Linked DNA regions of Prochlorococcus marinus XMU1411. The main gene of each other region encodes a partner of the protein of the gene in region 3 in a complex. Links are inferred from orthologs where the notes say so. Each region holds a gene or a part of one and is shown on either strand. Other genes may lie near its edges. The genes, in order: nuoH, HA145_RS00950 and HA145_RS01575.

Region 1 (2,954 bases), 130 kb from region 3 along the record:
TGATAGGCTCCATACATTGGTCAAGTCAACTCTTATTAGGAGGCTTAGTAGGGTTAAACATATCGATGTTGATATGATTCTCCTAGATTTAATGTCATTGATAGGTTTTAAATCTTCTTTCTTGTTAACTAGCATGATTGCAAAAATTATTAATACATTAACTGCACCCACATAAACTAAAACTTGCGCTGCAGCAACAAAACTTGCATTTAAGAGAAGATATAATCCTGCTACACTCATGAACACTCCCCCAAGTAGAAAGGCTGAATAAACAATACTTTCGAGCAATACAACACCAAGAGCTCCAATAATGACAACTAAAGATAGAACTGTAAAACAAATAAATTGAGTTGTTATTGCGATGGACATAAATTAATGGGAATTAATTAGTTGGATTAGAAACTTTATCATTATTTTCATTGGATTCAGGTTTCATCCAATCATAAACTTCTTCAGGTAATTTACCAACTCTAGAATCTGAAGCTGGGATTTCATGAGGATCCATGACACCTTTAGGGAGATAGGCAAGTTCTCTTAGAGGTTTGACTGATGGATCAGTTGTGACGTTTGTAGGAAGTCTACCAAGAGCGACATTATCGAAATTTAGATTGTGTCTATCGAAAGTAGCTAATTCATATTCTTCGGTCATTGAAAGACAATTAGTTGGACAATATTCAACACAATTTCCGCAAAATATACAAACTCCAAAATCTATTGAATAATTTCTCAGTTCCTTTTTTTTGGTTTCTTTATTCATTACCCAATCAACTACTGGTAGATTTATTGGACATACTCTCACACAAACTTCACAAGCAATACATTTATCGAATTCATAATGTATTCTTCCTCTATATCTTTCAGAAGGTATTAATTTTTCATATGGATATTGAACAGTAACAGGTCTTCTTCGAAGATGATCAAAAGTTACAGATATACCATTGTATAAATATTTACCAGCATTAAATGCTTCTTTGATATAACTGTTTATTTGTTGAAGGAAATTGTTCATTTTGAAGAATTTACTTAGTTATTTTATTTTAGTGGAATAATTTTAAATTTAAGTATTTTTACTTAAATTAACCACCAAAGAACTGAGGAAAAGCAAGTTTTAATCCTGCAGTTATCAAAAGATTAGCAAGAGAAATTGGAAGGAGAAACTTCCATCCTAGATCTAAAAGTTGATCTATTCTTACCCTTGGAGTTGTCCAACGTAATAATATTGCAATGAAAACTAAAAGATATGCTTTTAAAACAGTCATTACGATGCCTATTGATGCAGTGAAGACCTGAATTAAGGGAGCATTGATTGGCAAATTAAGAAACTTAGCTATTAATTCAACTGGAATAGGAAAACCCCATCCTCCTAAATAAAGTATTGATACCAATAATGCTGAAAGAATTAAATTAATGTAACTACCAAGGTAGAACAATGCGAATTTCATTCCAGCATATTCAGTTTGATATCCTGCAACTAATTCTTCTTCAGCTTCAGGTAAGTCAAATGGAAGTCTCTCACATTCTGCTAGTGCACAAATCCAAAAGATTATGAAACCAACTGGTTGTCTCCATATATTCCAGCTTAGTATTCCAGCACCACTTTGCTGATTGACAATGTCAATAGTACTTAGAGAATTTGTCATTAGTACGATAGCCAATACAGATAAAGCTAAGGGTATTTCATAACTTATTGATTGAGCCGCTGCTCTTAAACCTCCTAATAATGAATACTTATTATTTGATGCATATCCGCTCATAAGAAGCCCAATTGGCTGGATACTGCTTAAAGCGATCCATAGGAAAATTCCAATACCAACGTTACTTATTAAAAGATTTTGTCCAAAAGGAACAATTAGCCATGAGAGAATCACTGGTACAAGAACTAATATAGGTCCTGCAGTGAAGAGAATTCCATCTGCTTTAGCAGGAATAATATCCTCTTTGACAAGCAACTTAAGACCATCTGCAATTGGTTGGAGTACGCCAAGCGCTCCTGCATATTCGGGCCCTATTCTTTGTTGAGCAGCAGCAGATATTTTTCTTTCAAGCCAAACTGTTACTAAAACGCCAACAACTGCCGCTACCAAAACCAAAAGCATAGGTATAGGGAGCCAAATTATATGAGCGATTTCACTGGAAAGGCCAAAACCTTTTAAGAATTCATTAAAACTATATTCGAGATCTAATCCGTATTCCAAAATTTTTTTGTTATTTACTTAATAGATTAACTCTTCACAAACAATATGTGTGTTTTTTTTTGAAAAGCTGGAAATATTATTCTCTATTTTCTAGGCTGATCCAATCTCTTGGTTTTGAACCTGTGTAGATTTGCGATGGTCTGAAAATTCTATTTGCTCCAAGTTGCTCTCTCCAATGAGCTAACCAACCAGCCACTCTAGATATGGCAAAAATTGGAGTAAATAAATCACGAGGAATACCAAGTTTTCTATAAACAAGACCAGAATAAAAGTCCACGTTAGGGAATATACCCTTAGGTCCAAGTCTTGGTATTGCCTCTGTCTCAAGTGATTTGGCGACTTCATACATTTCATCTGCTCCAAATCTAATAAAAAGCTCTTCTGCCAGTTTTTGAAGAATTATTGCTCTTGGATCTTTAACTTTATATTCTCTGTGACCGAAGCCCATTATCTTACTTTTATTTTTTATTGCATTATCTAAAAAAGACCCTGCATTTTCTGGGGTTTTAATCTCTTCTAACATTGCAATTACATCCTCATTTGCTCCTCCATGCAGTGGGCCTGCCAGGGTTCCTACAGCAGAGGCGATGACAGCATAAGGGTCTGTAAGAGTACTTGCAGTCACTCTTGCGCTAAATGTACTTGCGTTTAAACTATGTTCGGCATGTAAGATTAAACACCTATCAAAAACTTTTGCAGCTATAGGATCTTGTTCTTTTTCAGTCAGCATGTAAAGAAAATTTGATGAGTAAGTTAAAT
Region 2 (2,951 bases), 120 kb from region 3 along the record:
ATTAGCACCTTGTTACGGCTCAACTGAAACAGCAGCCATGGTTACGAGTTTAAAACCAAAAGAATTCTTAATGGGTTTTAAAAATGTTGGAGAAATACTACCTGATACAAAAATCAGAATTAACGCAAAAGGATTAATCGAGATAAAATCAGCCAGAATTGGAATCGAAATAATAGACTCTTCAAAAACTGAAAATTTCAAAAATAAAAATGGGTGGTGGCAAACCGGTGATTTAGGTGAAATTAATCAAATCAATAATTCTTTATATTTAAACTTTCTTGGAAGAAGTGATAACGCTTTTAATTCAGGAGGAGAAATCGTTTTCCCAGAAGTAATTGAATCTCGATTAAATGATTTCATTATTAAAGAAAATATCCCAATTAATAAATTCAATATTTCAAAAGTATCAGACAAATTATGGGGAAATAAAATTAAAATAATTGTTGAATTTACAGAACTTATAAATTATAAAAAAATTAAAAATTCATTAAATTTATTAAAAAAATTTTCTCAAAGTTGGCCTAAACATGAAAAACCTGAAAAGTGGATTGTTAAAAAAAATACCAGTGCAGAAAAAATAAACTATAAATTTAAAAAATAATAATTAGCATTCTTTTAAATTTGAGCTTACATTTGACGCCTCTATCCATCTTTCTAACTGATCGGGAAGTTCTATTTTATTTCTTGAATCAACATCTAAAGAACAATGTATTATTTTTCCTTCTGCTACTTTATTTCCATTTTTTATAAAAAAGCTATTTACTTGGAACAAATGTGTATTAATTTTATGAGGGGCAATTTTTACTTTTAAGAAATCTCCAATTTTTATAGGCGCAAGAAAGTTTGCTTCACAGTTTATTATGGGAAAAATAATTTGACTTTTACGTATAGAAAAATCTGGGAAAATATCTTGATATGGAATCCCATAAATTTCGATACTCTCTTCCCAAGCTTCGTGCGACCATTTTAATAAGTTATGAAAATGAATTACACCTGCAGAATCACAATCACCGAATCTTACCTTCTTCTGCAATATCAACCAGTCAGCGGGTTTCATTTAAAGAACTTATCTATCAACAGATCCCATAATGACATCTATTGAGCCAAGAATTGCCATAATATCGGCGATTTTGGCACCTTTAAGAATATGCGGCAATATTTGGAGATTATTTAAATCAGCTGCTCTGATTTTAAATCTCCATGGGGTAACTTCATTATTTCCTTGAATGAATACACCTATTTCTCCTTTACCAGACTCTAATCTTGTATACAATTCTCCGTTAGGAATTTTAAAAGTTGGAGCAACCTTCTTAGCTACATATTGATAGTCCAAACCAAATATTTCACTTTTTTTATCTTCAGTCGCCATTCTTTGAGCTTCCAAATTTTCTGTTGGACCTCCTGGAATCATTTTACAAGCTTGGCGAATGATACTTAGTGATTGTCTCATCTCTTCAACTCTTACTCGATATCTCGCATAACAATCTCCTTCTTTTTCTGAAGCAATCTGCCAATCAAAATCGTCATAACATTCATAACTATCGACTTTCCTTAAATCCCAAGAAACTCCAGAAGCTCTAAGCATTGGCCCAGACAAAGACCAATTAATTGCCTGGTCTCTTTGTATTGTTCCCAGACCTTCAATTCTTTTTCTAAAAATTGGATTATTTGTAATTAATTTTTCATATTCATCAATCTTAGGTCCAAACCAGTCACAAAAGTCTATACATTTTTCTAACCATCCGTATGGAAGATCACATGCGACACCACCTATCCTAAAGAAATTATTATTTATCAGCCTCTGTCCAGTAGCAGCTTCCCAGAGATCATATATCATTTCTCTTTCTCTAAAAATATAGAAAAATGGAGTTTGAGCTCCTACGTCTGCTAAAAAGGGACCGAGCCACAAAAGATGATTAGCAATACGATTGAGTTCCAGCATTAGAACTCTGATGTAACTAGCTCTTTTAGGAACTGGAATATTAGCTAATCTTTCAGGAGCATTTACTACAATAGCTTCATAAAACATTCCTGCTGCATAATCCATTCTGCTTACATAAGGGACATACATTACATTTGTCCTATTTTCAGCTATCTTTTCCATTCCTCTATGTAAATATCCAATTACTGGCTCACAATCAATGACATTCTCACCATCAAGAGTTACAACTAATCTTAAAACCCCATGCATTGAGGGATGGTGAGGGCCAAAATTGACCACCATTGGTTCTGTTCTAGTCTCTAGCTGAGCCATTCGAAATTTAACTTCTAAATAAATCTTAGTCGAAAGTTATGCAAACTGACCTATCTGATTCATCTTTTTTCAATCATAAATCAGTTATGACAGATGAGATTATGACCTCATTAGAGCATTACCCATTAATCCATAACAACCAACTTAAAGGAATAGACGCAACTTTAGGCGGAGGCGGGCACTCTTATCATTTATTGAGAAAATATTCGGATTTAAATATAATTGGACTTGATCAAGATCCATACGCGAGAATATCAGCATCAAAAAAACTTGATGAATTTAAAAATAGGATTGATATAAGGGCTTCAAATTTTGCAGATTTTGTACCAAAAGAAAAAGTTTCTTTTGTAATTGCAGATCTTGGAGTAAATAGTAACCAGATTGATAACCCTAAAAGAGGATTCAGTTTCCAAAAAGATGGTCCACTTGATATGCGCATGAATCCTCTTATTGAGGTTGATGCAGAGAAATTAATTGAGGATTTAAATGAAAAAGATCTAGCTAACCTAATTTATAAATATGGAGATGAGAGATTATCAAGAAAGATTGCAAGGAAAATAAAAATGGATTTGAAGGAAAATGGGAAATATTCTGGGACAAAAGAGTTAGCTTATTCCATTGCAGGCTGCTTTCCACCAAAACAAAGATATAAAAAAATACACCCAGCAACAAGAACATTTCAAGCACTAAGAATTGC
Region 3 (3,056 bases):
CAATATAGATTTTCTGGAGGAAGTGGTCTGGAGGGACATAGTTTTGGGAATCTATTCTTGTCAGCTTTAACAACAATTACAGGTAGTTTAGAAAAAGCAGTTCAGGCCTCAAGTAAGGTTTTGGCTGTACAAGGTCAAGTTTTACCAGCAACAGATGTTGATGTTATGTTATGGGCCGAATTAGAGGATGGTGAAAAAATTTTTGGAGAAAGCAAGATAAGCAATTCTAAAAAATTAATTTCAAGGATTGGTTACCTACCAGAAAATCCTTCTGCTCTTCCAAGTGCTATCGAATCTATAAAAGAAGCTGATTTGATTGTTCTTGGGCCAGGAAGTCTATTCACCTCTTTGTTACCTAACTTGTTAGTGCCAGAGATAGTAGATGCTTTATTGCAAAGTAATGCCCCTAAAATTTACATAAGTAATTTGATGACTCAGCCTGGCGAGACAGATGGACTTAATGTTTATCAACATGTCAAATCAATAGAAAAACAACTATCAAATTTTGGAGTTAATACTCGAATTTTTAATGCAATTTTATCTCAAGTCCAATTTGAAAAGTCTCCATTGGTAGATTATTACGAAAGTAGAGGGGCGGAACCAGTCCAATGTAATAAAGAAAGATTATTATCTGAGGGATATTATGTCTTACAAGCACCATTATATTCAAAAAGAATAACCCCAACTCTTAGACATGATCCTAGGAGATTAGCAAGAGCAGTTATATTTATGTACCGCAAATTAAAAAAACTAAATTAATATGCATCTTGAAGTTCATAAAAATCAGGCTGAATATAGTCTTTTCGCAATGGCCATCCTCTCCAGTCTTCCGGCATTAATAGTCTTTTGGGATTTGGATGATTTATAAAATTTATTCCATACATGTCATATGTTTCTCTTTCTTGCCAATCACTTCCTTTAAAAATTTCATACAAACTAGGGATTGATAAATCAGAATCTCTTTTTAAGAAAACTTTTAATCTAACTTCTTTAATTTTTTCGATTTTTTGTAAGTCATCAACAGTTATAAAATGATAGAAACTAACAAGATTTTTCCCCGGTCCTTCATCATAGCCACCTTGACATTGAAGATAGTTGAAACCATAATTTCTTAACGCCGATACCGCTTCATATAATTTGCTAGGTTCCACAGAAATGTTTTCAATTCCTATGTGATCATCAGATAAAGATTGATTTGGAATTCCATCTTTAGACAAAGATTGGCTTATAAATCCTTCTTTCTCTATTGAAGTATCTGAGGATGTGGCTATACCGTCTTTTTCCATTAATCTTCTACAGAATTAATAATTTCAGTTTTTTCGCTGTTTTCAGGGAATTCGGTTATTTTTTCTTTTTTGGAGGGGGATATTACGTTAGCTGAAGTTTTGTTTAGATATTCACCTGTATTTTCTGAAAAAACAAGGTTCATTTCGTGATCTGATGTAATGTATCTGTGAGTTTGTTCTGTTTTTGTACGCTCTAAAATTGATTCATTACCAACTTTTTTTCTTAATTTAATTACAGCATCAAAAATTGCTTCTGGTCTTGGCGGACATCCTGGGAGGTATAAATCAACTGGTATCAATTTATCAACACCTCTTACAGCAGTTGTAGAATCTGCACTGAACATTCCCCCTGTGATTGTGCAGGCACCCATAGCAATAACATACTTTGGTTCAGGCATCTGCTCATAAAGTCTTACAAGCGCTGGTGCCATCTTCATTGTTACTGTCCCTGCAACTATTATCAAATCTGCTTGCCTTGGCGAGCTTCTAGGTACTAATCCAAATCTGTCAAAATCAAATCTAGATCCGATTAAGGCAGCAAATTCTATAAAACAACAAGCTGTTCCATAAAGAAGGGGCCATAGACTGCTTAACCTAGCCCAATTATGAAGATCATCTAAGCTTGTCAATATAACGTTTTCGCTTAAATCTGTAGTAACTTGGGGTGCACCAAGAGGGTTGCAAGTCCCTTCTCGAATTTCTCTTATTGCTTTTGGTGATAATTGTGGATTCAATTTTTTTAACTCCATTCTAAAGCGCCTTTTCTCCATGCATATGCCAGGGCAATAACAAGTATTGCAATGAAGATTAAAGCCTCAATAAAAGCTAATAAGCCTAATCTATTGAAGGCAACAGCCCAAGGATAAAGGAATACTGTCTCAACATCAAATATAACGAAAACCAATGCAAACATGTAATAACGAATATTAAATTGAATCCATGCTCCTCCAATAGGCTCCATTCCAGATTCATATGTAAGTTTTCTTTCACCTGTTCTCCCTTTTGGGGCAACGATGAGATTAGTAACTAGAGCTAATACTGGAACAGCTGCGGCAATTAGAAGGAAACCTAAAAAGTATTCATAGCCAGTTAATAAAAACATCTTAAAAAATTAATTTTGAATAAAAGTCGCTTAATTAAGCAAAATCTTTTAAAGTTCTTAAAGAACAATAATAAGCCGTGAGTGAAAACATTCAACCAGCCTCTGAGGAAAACAAAATAGTTGAGAACTTTGAGAAAGAAAAACTTTCTGAAAATTCCTCAGGAGTAAATGTTGAACAACCTACCCCTAATCTAGAACAAAATAGATTCGAATGTAGAAGTTGTGGATATATTTATGATCCGTCTGAAGGAAATAAAAAATTAAACATACCTAAAAATACTCCTTTTTCAGAGTTGGATGGTAATACTTTCGCTTGCCCTGTTTGTCGAGCTGGTAAAAATTTTTATAAGGATATAGGTCCTAAATCTAAACCAAGTGGTTTTGAAGAAAATTTAGTTTATGGGTTTGGCTTTAATAGTTTACCTCCTGGACAAAAAAACATATTGATCTTTGGAGGGCTAGCGTTCGCTGCTGCTATGTTCCTTTCTTTGTACTCTTTGCATTAATATATACAAATGAAAAAAATTATTACTATTATTCCCAATCTTCTTTTATCAGTTCTTCTTTGTTTTGTATTGAGCAGTTGTTCATCTACAGGAGTAAAGATGAGTGATAGCAGCCCTTGGAAAACAATTAAGTTTGAGGACCAGTCTAATGCTTTAGATGTT

What was found.
Region 1: the proteins of HA145_RS01575 (region 3) and nuoH are in contact, whole or in part, in a crystal structure (PDB 6Y11), measured with the Thermus thermophilus proteins. The link is inferred for Prochlorococcus marinus XMU1411 from one-to-one orthologs. Residues at the interface, in WP_096411117.1 of Thermus thermophilus: Arg16, Glu17, Gly18, Leu24, Leu27, Val28, Trp30, Gly31, Arg32, Asn34, Ser35, Trp37, Thr54, Asp55, Ala56, Asp59, Ala61, Arg62, Phe63, Gly64, Glu66, Val67, Phe68, Arg69, Ala70, Ser71, Arg73, Gln74, Ala75, Asp76; in WP_096411122.1 of Thermus thermophilus: Arg36, Val44, Arg45, Met46, Gly47, Pro48, Asn49, Arg50, Val51, Leu57, Gln58, Ala61, Asp62, Ile64, Lys65, Ile67, Phe68, Lys69, Glu70, Ile72, Val74, Glu223, Ala224, Glu225, His233, Thr234, Glu235, Tyr236, Ser237, Trp241.
Region 2: the proteins of HA145_RS01575 (region 3) and HA145_RS00950 are in contact, whole or in part, in a cryo-EM structure (PDB 6KHJ), measured with the Thermosynechococcus vestitus proteins. The link is inferred for Prochlorococcus marinus XMU1411 from one-to-one orthologs. Residues at the interface, in WP_011056552.1 of Thermosynechococcus vestitus: Leu46, Met47, Tyr48, Thr50, Ala51, Cys52, Phe54, Ile55, Glu56, Ala58, Ala59, Ile61, Gly62, Ser63, Arg64, Phe65, Asn76, Pro78, Thr89, Thr91, Lys93, Met94, Ala97, Leu101, Met123, Phe124, Ser126, Asp127, Ser128, Tyr129; in WP_011057128.1 of Thermosynechococcus vestitus: Pro17, His18, His19, Pro20, Ser21, Met22, Val25, Arg27, Met29, Thr31, Ile38, Asp39, Cys40, Glu41, Pro42, Val43, Ile44, Gly45, Tyr46, Leu47, His48, Arg49, Gly50, Met51, Lys53, Ile54, Asn57, Arg58, Pro65, Tyr66.

What each region holds. Positions count from the first base shown.
Region 1 is NZ_JAAORI010000002.1:84,576-87,529, forward strand. The notes cover bases 137-2,930. They hold nuoH (NADH-quinone oxidoreductase subunit NuoH), read right to left. Parts: upstream 2,196-2,930; coding sequence 1,077-2,195; downstream 137-1,076. Other genes in these bases: HA145_RS00880 (NADH-quinone oxidoreductase subunit J), read right to left, coding at 137-369; ndhI (NAD(P)H-quinone oxidoreductase subunit I), read right to left, coding at 383-1,009; HA145_RS00895 (citrate synthase), read right to left, coding at 2,272-2,930. Outside these bases: more of HA145_RS00880, read right to left, coding at 1-136; more of HA145_RS00895, read right to left, coding at 2,931-2,954. UniProt on the Escherichia coli protein: NDH-1 shuttles electrons from NADH, via FMN and iron-sulfur (Fe-S) centers, to quinones in the respiratory chain. The immediate electron acceptor for the enzyme in this species is believed to be ubiquinone.
Region 2 is NZ_JAAORI010000002.1:95,824-98,774, reverse strand. Bases 161-2,951 are described here. They hold HA145_RS00950 (NAD(P)H-quinone oxidoreductase subunit H), read right to left. Parts: upstream 2,255-2,951; coding sequence 1,067-2,254; downstream 161-1,066. Other genes in these bases: rsmH (16S rRNA (cytosine(1402)-N(4))-methyltransferase RsmH), read left to right, coding at 2,293-2,951; HA145_RS00955 (acyl-CoA thioesterase), read right to left, coding at 605-1,057; HA145_RS00960 (AMP-binding protein), read left to right, coding at 161-601. In the rest of the region: more of HA145_RS00960, read left to right, coding at 1-160.
Region 3 is NZ_JAAORI010000002.1:212,487-215,542, forward strand. What follows is about bases 161-3,056. They hold HA145_RS01575 (NADH dehydrogenase subunit K), read right to left. Parts: upstream 2,036-3,056; coding sequence 1,286-2,035; downstream 161-1,285. Other genes in these bases: HA145_RS01565 (gluconeogenesis factor YvcK family protein), read left to right, coding at 161-759; HA145_RS01570 (NAD(P)H-quinone oxidoreductase subunit J), read right to left, coding at 756-1,286; HA145_RS01580 (NAD(P)H-quinone oxidoreductase subunit 3), read right to left, coding at 2,026-2,388; HA145_RS01585 (rubredoxin), read left to right, coding at 2,466-2,894; HA145_RS01590 (photosynthesis system II assembly factor Ycf48), read left to right, coding at 2,904-3,056. Also shown: more of HA145_RS01565, read left to right, coding at 1-160. UniProt on the Escherichia coli protein: NDH-1 shuttles electrons from NADH, via FMN and iron-sulfur (Fe-S) centers, to quinones in the respiratory chain. The immediate electron acceptor for the enzyme in this species is ubiquinone.